Regions from separate parts of the Buttiauxella sp. BIGb0471 genome, predicted to be linked through region 1. Evidence: predicted binding sites of a transcription regulator. Region 1 holds the regulator's gene; each other region holds the start of a gene.
The links. Region 1 encodes PurR, which represses purine synthesis genes. Its sites were predicted from a motif close to CANGCAAACGTTTGCNTG; they were not measured.
Positions count from the first base shown of each region.

Region 2: the regulator PurR is predicted to act here: its motif matches at 1,393-1,410, upstream of pyrD (quinone-dependent dihydroorotate dehydrogenase).
Region 3: the regulator PurR is predicted to act here: its motif matches at 1,247-1,264, upstream of gltB (glutamate synthase large subunit).
Region 4: the regulator PurR is predicted to act here: its motif matches at 1,105-1,122, upstream of M2371_RS20225 (NCS2 family protein).

Region 1 covers NZ_JANUEU010000001.1:952,394-954,604, forward strand. Annotated here, with positions in the region: gene punR (DNA-binding transcriptional activator PunR) at 1-684, shown strand, start outside; gene purR (HTH-type transcriptional repressor PurR) at 764-1,789, opposite strand; gene M2371_RS04460 (YnhF family membrane protein) at 2,086-2,175, shown strand.
Region 2 covers NZ_JANUEU010000002.1:383,336-385,546, reverse strand. Annotated here, with positions in the region: gene zapC (cell division protein ZapC) at 1-123, opposite strand, end outside; gene pyrD (quinone-dependent dihydroorotate dehydrogenase) at 288-1,298, opposite strand; gene ssuE (NADPH-dependent FMN reductase) at 1,546-2,121, shown strand; gene M2371_RS08275 (sulfonate ABC transporter substrate-binding protein) at 2,114-2,211, shown strand, end outside.
Region 3 covers NZ_JANUEU010000003.1:616,588-618,798, forward strand. Annotated here, with positions in the region: gene M2371_RS13615 (TIGR01212 family radical SAM protein) at 1-615, opposite strand, end outside; gene gltB (glutamate synthase large subunit) at 1,296-2,211, shown strand, end outside.
Region 4 covers NZ_JANUEU010000008.1:100,611-102,821, reverse strand. Annotated here, with positions in the region: gene M2371_RS20225 (NCS2 family protein) at 1-1,053, opposite strand, end outside; gene gltS (sodium/glutamate symporter) at 1,283-2,211, shown strand, end outside.

The DNA of each region.
Region 1 (2,211 bases):
TGCCAGCAGATCGCAAATGGATGGCGCGGACACCTGGCGATTGCGGTCGATAATATTGTAAAACCGGAGCGCACGCGCCAGCTGGTGTTGGATTTCTACCGTCATTTCCCGGATATCGAGCTGCATATTTATCAGGAAGTGTTTAACGGTGTGTGGGACGCGCTGGCGGATGGGCGCGTTGAAGTTGCGATTGGCGCAACGCAGGCCATTCCTGTCGGTGGGCGTTTTGCCTTCCGGGACATGGGGACACTGAGCTGGCGTTGCGTGGTGGCTGCAAATCATCCCCTGGCGGTACAAGGCGGTACATTAAGTGATGACGACTTACGTGCCTGGCCGTCGCTGGTTCTGGAAGATACCTCGCGTTCCTTACCAAAACGTATTACCTGGCTGCTGGATAACCAGCGGCGTGTAGTGGTGCCAGACTGGGAGTCGGGTTCCGATTGCCTGAGTGCAGGTTTGTGTATCGGTATGGTGCCATTGCATATCGCCAGACCGTGGGTAGATTCTGGTAAATGGTGCGAGCTGACGCTGGATAACCCATTCCCGGATGCCGCGTGTTGCCTGACGTGGAAGCAAAATGATGCGTCACCCGCGCTAGCCTGGTTATTAGATTATCTGGGAGATAGTGAGACGATGAATCAGGAGTGGTTGCAGGAGCCTGACAGCGCTGATTCACAGAGTTAGTAGGGTGGATAAGCCGTAGGCGTCATCCACCATTTACGTCAGAACTGTCGGATGACGCTGCTGTACGACCTACGCTATTTTAGCGGCGGTAATCGCGGAACGGGCCGTCGGCTACGGAGCGGCGTTCAATCAGGCGCGGATGCACTTCAATGGACTGCGACTCTTCGCGTTTGTTGACGATTCTGTCCAGCAACATGTTAAACGCCGTTTCACCCAACGAATCTTTTGGCTGGTGAATGGTGGTCAGGGCTGGCGAGAAGAAACGGGCGTTACGCACGTTATCGTAGCCAATAATTGAAATATCCTGCGGCACACGCAGACCCATTTCATCAGCGGCACAAATCGCGCCCATTGCCATAATATCCCCGCCACAGAATACTGCCGTTGGACGATGAGACTGGCCGAGGATCTGCTGCATCGCACGGTAGCCAGACTCTGGCTCAAAGTCGCCCTGAACAATCCAGTTTTCTGGAATGGCGATACCGGCTTCTTCCAGCGCTTTCATAAAGCCTGCATGACGACCGCCGCCGGTGTTACGTTCCATTTGGCCCGGAATGGCGCCAATTTCACGGTGGCCACGTTCAATCAAATAACGCCCGGCCAGATAACCGCCGTGGAACGCGTTATCGACCACAGAGTCGGTGAAGTCTGCGCGAGCTTCGCCCCAGTCCATCACCACCATTGGGATATGGCGATATTCTTCGAGCATGGTCAGCAGTGATTCCGGATACTCAGAACACATCACCAGCAGACCATCGACGCGCTTTTGCGCCATCATTGATAAATAAGCGCGCTGTTTTTCAAAGTTGTTGTGCGCATTGCCCAGAATCAGGGTATAGCCTTTTTCAAAGCAGCTATTTTCCACGGCTTCGATGATCTCGGCGAAATAAGGGGCTTCGCTGGAAGTGGCAAGCAGACCAATCGTTTTGGTGTGATTAACTTTAAGACTGCGTGCGACGGCACTGGGTGAATAGTGCAATTCTTTGATTGCCGCCCAGACCGCATTGCGAGTCTCTTCCGCCACAAAGCGAGTTTTGTTAATCACATGTGATACGGTTGTAGTGGAAACGTTTGCGCGCTTCGCCACGTCCTTGATTGTCGCCATTAAATTTCACTCCAGGCCATATCGTAAACTCCTGATAACTAATATGTTAAACGTTTGCGTACACTGACTCCTGAGGCAACGTTTGGGTTGCGGGTATGCCGGGATTGCGACATAAAACGGAAGGAGGGCATAGAATTGATGGTACGCAATAAATTAGCGAGGGATTTTGGCCTATCCGGAAGAAAAGTGGAAGAGGGAAAAGCGATATCAGGTTAAAACCAGGAGGATTTTTATTTCTGGTTGTGGGAAAATCACTCTGACACACCGATTGTAAGGTAATTAAAAGGAGTTTATTGATGAGTACAGATTTGAAATTTTCAATCACCACAACGGTTATTGTTCTGGCACTGATCGTATGTGGCGCGCTAACCGCCGTACTGCACTGATTAAAATGGGCCGCAATCGCGGCCCATATCATTTAG
Region 2 (2,211 bases), on a different contig from region 1:
AGGAGTAAGCATTTTACGTGGGAAACGCGAACGGAAAAGCATACCATTGGCTAAATCGAGCATCATACGATCGTGCTCTTCGTCATAATACCAACGCCAATTATCGTCCGGTTTAATCCGCATAATTATTACCTTCTCTCTTCTTCCCGCGATTAAAAATATCCTTATCGCCGCTTCGTAAATGAACACATTAATAAAAGACCAATATGTTCAAATTAGCAACAGTGATGGAATATAAAACAACCGGAGCAGGAAATAAAGCTCCGGTTGTCTGGAAAGTAAAATGATTACAGACCTGAAATGATTTCTTTAATCAGCGGTGGGCCTTTAAATATGAAGCCGGAATATATTTGAACCAGTGAAGCGCCAGCCGCCATCTTCTCACGCGCGGCAATCACTGAATCAATCCCACCGACGCCAATAATCGGCAAGCGACCATTTAATTCTTGCGACAGGCGGCGAATAATTTCGGTACTTTTTAACTGAACCGGGCGACCACTTAATCCACCCATTTCATCGCAATATTTCATGCCCTGAACCAGGCTACGATCCAATGTGGTATTGGTGGCAATTACCCCATCAATATTATGGCGAACTAAACTATCAGCCACCTGGATCAATTCTTCTTCAGAAAGATCCGGCGCGATCTTCACGGCGACCGGCACATATTTATGGTGCAATGTCTGAAGTTCCTGCTGCTTATTTTTAATCGCAATTAAAAGATCGTCTAAGGCTTCGCCGTATTGCAGCGTACGTAATCCAGGGGTATTTGGCGAAGAAATATTGATCGCGATATAACCCGCATAGGGATAAATTTTATCCATGCAGATCAAATAATCGTCTTTGCCTTGCTCAACTGGAGTGTCTTTATTTTTGCCGATATTGATGCCCAAGACCCCATCGAAATGAGATTTTTTGACATTCTCAACCAGGTTATCAACCCCGAGGTTATTGAACCCCATGCGGTTAATTAAACCTTCAGCTTCTACCAGACGAAAAATGCGTGGCTTATCATTTCCAGGCTGTGGGCGAGGCGTGACGGTGCCAATTTCAATGGAGCCAAAGCCCATGGCACCCAGCGCATCAATGCACTCACCGTTTTTGTCCAGACCTGCGGCCAGACCCAATGGGTTCTTAAACGTCAGTCCCATGCACGTCACAGGTTTTGACGGCACATTTTGCCGCACCAGCCATTCGAGAGGTGTACCTGTTACACGACGCAATTGCTGAAATGTCACTTCATGAGCGCGCTCTGGATCGAGCTTGAATAGGGCTTTACGAACGAAGGGGTAGTACATGAACTCTCCTGGATTCCCGGTATGCAAACCGGGGCAGTATTATTAACGATAACGCCCCTGAATGGAATTGACCTGCAACAAAAAACACCGAATCAACGCAAACGTTTTCTTCTCTTTGTCCTTTATGCGATTTCTGGCAAATGAAAACCAGATAAATCATTTAGTGGAATAACACTTCTGCGCGAATATCACACTCAATTGTTATCAATGTTACCTAAAAGCAAACATTTAGTTATAAGGAAACAATATGCGTGTGATAACCCTGGCTGGAAGCCCGCGCTTCCCCTCTCGTTCCAGTGCGCTGCTGGAATATGCCCGCGAAAAATTAAGCGCTTTGGATATCGAGGTATGTCACTGGCATCTAAAGAACTTCGCTCCAGAAGATTTGCTGTACGCCCGTTTCGACAGCCCGGCACTGCTCGCGTTAATTGAACAATTACAGCAAGCCGATGGGGTGATCATCGCAACTCCTGTCTATAAAGCTTCGTTTTCCGGTGCGCTAAAAACCTTGCTCGATCTGCTGCCTGAACGCGCGCTGGATAAAAAAGTCGTTCTGCCTTTGGCAACTGGCGGCACCGTGGCACATATGTTGGCGGTCGATTACGCCTTAAAGCCTGTGCTTAACGCCCTGAAAGCTCAGGAAATCCTTCATGGCGTATTTGCCGACGACAGCCAAATTGCGGATTACCAGCACAAACCGGTGTTCAGCAATAACTTACAACAGCGTCTTGATAGCTCGCTGGAAACGTTCTGGCAGGCACTGCACCGCCGGGAATTTATCGTCACCTCCCCTTTTAAGGCGCAAGGAGTTGCCCATGTTTAATCTGCTAAAACGAACCGCGCCCTGGCTGATGCTGACTGGCGCTCTGAGCCTCAGCGCCACCCTGCACGCCGCAGAAACCGGGCCAGAACA
Region 3 (2,211 bases), on a different contig from region 1:
TTCAACCACTTTATCCAGCGTCTCCATGCAGTGCTCCTGCCCTTCACCCGGCAGGCCGACAATCAGATGGCTACAGACTTTCAGGCCACGTGCGCGAGCGCGGCGAGTGGTTTCCTGATAACAGGCAAAATCATGCCCGCGATTGATACGATGCAGCGTTTTATCATGTGCCGTTTGCAGTCCCAGTTCTAACCAGACCTCATAGCCTTTTTCATGATATTCACTGAGCAAATCCAGCACGCTATCCGGTACGCAATCCGGGCGTGTCCCGACGCATAACCCCACAATGCTCGCCTGGCTGACAGCCTGTTGATACATCGAGCGCAGCACCTGCACTTCGGCCCATGTGCTGGTGTATGCCTGGAAATAGGCAAGGTAGTGTTGAGCGCGATTGACGAGTTGCGACTGGCGCTCGAGTTGGTCGGCGATAGAGTGATTTTGTTGGGCTTCATCCGCAAATGACGCAACATTGCAGAAAGTACAACCGCCACGACCAATTGTGCCATCACGATTTGGGCAGCTAAAACCGCCGTGCAGCGTGAGTTTATGGACTTTATGACCATACCGACGCTGAAGATCGCCACCAAACATATTGACTAATTTTTGTAACTGCATAATCTGATGGGCCGCCCTGTAAAAGGGACGTAGCCTGCCATTATCTGCCCAATTTAGCGATGACCTGGATCAATCGCTCCGGCGCAGCTTTATCTATTGAATATAAATTCACAATTAGTGCAATTTTACGCATCTAAAAGATGATTACTTTTCCTTATGTTGACCCGCTATTTTTAAAGAATATGTCACCTTGTGAAAAACAGTGTCATACAACACGCGAAACCGCGTTGTTAGCATAAGATCCTGCCAATAACATCATTGCCAGCATGGTCTGGAATTTTGCAGCCTCTCATACAGTGAGAGAGATCACATAACCCAAGCGATTCCCCTGCCGTTTAAATACGATAAAAATGATAATAAAATGTTTAATTTCATAATGTTAAATGTCATTTAGCACATATTCGTATAAATAAGAATGCCATTTGACCTGTGTGCGCTTTCCCGATAACTTGGAAATCCGCTGGAAGCTTTCTGGATGGGTTCTGTGCCCATCATATTTATGCAGTAATTAAGATTCCCTCTAAAGCAAGTCCTCAATACTTGTGCAACCGGATGCGTTAGACATAAAGAGGGCGACACGCGAGGTAAGCGTAGATGCGCAAACCCCGTCGCCATGCCCTTGCTGCGTCTGGACGCAATCGGTATCGGGAATCACGTAGAGCCTGGGGAGGTTCACTGATATGTTGTACGATAAATCCCTTGAGAAGGATAACTGTGGTTTCGGCCTGATCGCCCACATAGAAGGCGAACCTAGCCACAAGGTAGTGCGTACTGCTATTCACGCACTGGCCCGAATGCAACACCGTGGAGCAATCCTCGCCGATGGTAAAACCGGTGATGGTTGTGGCCTGCTGTTACAAAAGCCTGACCGTTTCTTCCGAATCGTTGCGGAAGAGCGTGGCTGGCGTGTGGCAAAAAATTATGCCGTCGGCATGATTTTCTTAAATAAAGACGACGCTCTGGCGAGCGCAAGCCGCCGCATCGTTGAAGAAGAGTTGCAAAACGAGACCCTGTCGATTGTTGGCTGGCGCGAAGTGCCAACCAATGAAGACGTACTCGGTGAAATCGCCCTCTCCTCAAAGCCTCGCATCGAACAAATTTTTGTTAATGCCCCGGCTGGCTGGCGTCCACGTGATATGGAACGTCGCCTGTTCATTGCTCGCCGTCGCATTGAGAAACGTATTCAGGACAAAGACTTCTACGTATGTAGTCTTTCAAACCTGGTCAATATCTATAAAGGTCTGTGTATGCCGGCAGATTTGCCGCGCTTTTACCTGGATCTGGCGGACTTACGCCTGGAATCAGCAATTTGCCTGTTCCACCAGCGTTTCTCCACCAACACCGTGCCACGCTGGCCGCTGGCTCAACCGTTCCGCTACCTGGCACACAACGGTGAAATCAACACCATCACCGGTAACCGCCAGTGGGCGCGTGCACGTACCTATAAATTCCAGACTCCACTGATCCCAGACCTGCATGACGCAGCGCCATTCGTTAACGAAACGGGCTCTGACTCAAGCTCCATGGACAACATGCTTGAGCTGCTGCTGGCTGGCGGGATGGATATCGTTCGTGCAATGCGTCTGTTAGTGCCAC
Region 4 (2,211 bases), on a different contig from region 1:
GACATAACGGCTGGCAACGCCAGTAAGCTGAATCACGCCGTTGTTCTGGCCGAAGCAAGAGTTAGGGAAGGTATTGAACACGGCGGAAACGCAGGAATTCAGGCCGTTCGCCAGCACGCCACCTTTCAGGCGCTTCATATACAGCGGGCCAGAAACCGGCTGTTCGGAAACGTCAGACGTTGCCGTAATATCGCCGATGGTTTCCAGGGACGTCACCATAAACACCAGCATCAGCGGGATAAGCAGATTCCAGTCAATGCCCAGGCCGTAGTAGAGCGGGGTTGGCACCATGATCAGGTCTGTATTGGTTGATGGCGCGACGTTCGGCAGCATGCCCATCGCCCAAGCCAACGCATATCCTACAGCCATCGCGATAACAAGAGACGCCACACGTAAGTAAGGGTTTCGCTGGCGGTTAAGCAAGATAATGACCAGCAGCACGGCACCTGCCAGCAGCAGATTTTTCGGCGCGCCAAAGGTGTGGTCGCTCATTGCGCCGTAGCCACCGCCAATAGATGTCAAGCCAACCTGAATCAGCGACAGGCCGATAATCATCACCACTACACCAGAAACCAGTGGCGTAATAATGCGACGAGCCAGATGCAGAAAGCGCGACAACAGCATCTCTGTGCAGCTTGCCAGCATCAACGTGCCGAAAAGTGCGGCCATCATGGTCGGGACATCGGCACCGCCATTTTTCAATGCCATGCCGCCCATAATCAACGGTGAAACAAAGTTAAAACTGGTGCCCTGAATAGACAGAAGCCCAGAACCAACCGGGCCCCAGGCTTTAATCTGGATGATCGATGCTACGCCTGAGGCGAACAAAGACATGCTGATAATGTGTTGGGTATCTTCAGCCGGAAGTCCCAGCGCCTGGCAAATCAACATCGCAGGCGTGATAACCGCTACAAACATCGCTAACAAGTGCTGTCCAGCAGCAAAAAGAGTTTGTGGAAGAGGCGGGCGATCCTCGAGGCGGTAGATCAATTCACTGGAATGAGTCTTGGCAATCGGTTGCGCATCGTCTGACTCAACAGCATTAACAGACATCGGAAATTATCCCCAGGAGAAAAAACGGTGATTTTAGCGGACTGAATGGTAAAAGCAAACGTTTGCTACCGAAGTTTCATAAGATAAAAAGTGTATATAACGAGCTTTTTATATAACTTTCAGCTGTTTTTTGGTTAAAATCCAGCTGCTGACTTTTCTAAACCCTGAAATTCCAGTGAAGGATAATTAAAAGCGTCTGTGAGAAATATGCGCAAACAGGAGCACTTCTATGTTTTATCTCGACACACTTTCTACGCTTGTTGCCGCAACTCTCGTGCTGTTACTGGGCCGTAAAATGGTCCATACCATTCCGCTGTTAAAAAAATACACTATCCCTGAACCGGTGGCGGGTGGACTCTTAATCGCTCTGGCCTTGTTGGTGCTCAAAAAGAGCGTCGGCTGGGAATTTGAATTTGATATGAGCCTCAAAGACCCTTTGATGCTCGCCTTCTTTGCCACCATCGGCCTTAACGCTAATCTTTCCAGCCTGCGTGCGGGCGGCAAAGTTGTCGGTATTTTCCTGGTTGTGGTTGTTGGTTTGTTGGTGATGCAAAACGCCATCGGTATCGGTATGGCGAGCTTGTTGGGTCTTGATCCATTAATGGGATTACTGGCAGGTTCTATTACGTTATCAGGCGGGCATGGTACGGGAGCGGCCTGGAGTAAACTGTTTACCGAGCGCTATGGCTTCCAGAACGCCACTGAAGTTGCGATGGCTTGCGCAACGTTTGGTTTAGTGTTGGGCGGTTTGATTGGCGGGCCGGTGGCGCGTTATCTGGTCAAACACTCATCCACGCCAAATGGCACACCTGAAGATAGCATTGATCCCACCGCTTTTGAAAAACCGGCTGTCGGGCGCATGATCACCTCCATGGTGATGATTGAAACCATTGCGATGATTGCTATCTGCCTTACCGTGGGTAAGTTTGCGGCCCAGCTTATTCAAGGCACGAGCTTTGAATTACCGACGTTTGTTTGCGTGTTATTTGTTGGGGTTATCCTCAGCAACACACTCTCACTGCTCGGCTTCTATCGGGTATTTGAACGTGCAGTTTCCGTGCTGGGGAACGTCTGTTTGTCACTGTTCCTCGCTATGGCGCTGATGAGCCTGAAGCTGTGGGAGCTGGCTTCTCTGGCGTTGCCAATGCTGGCGATTCT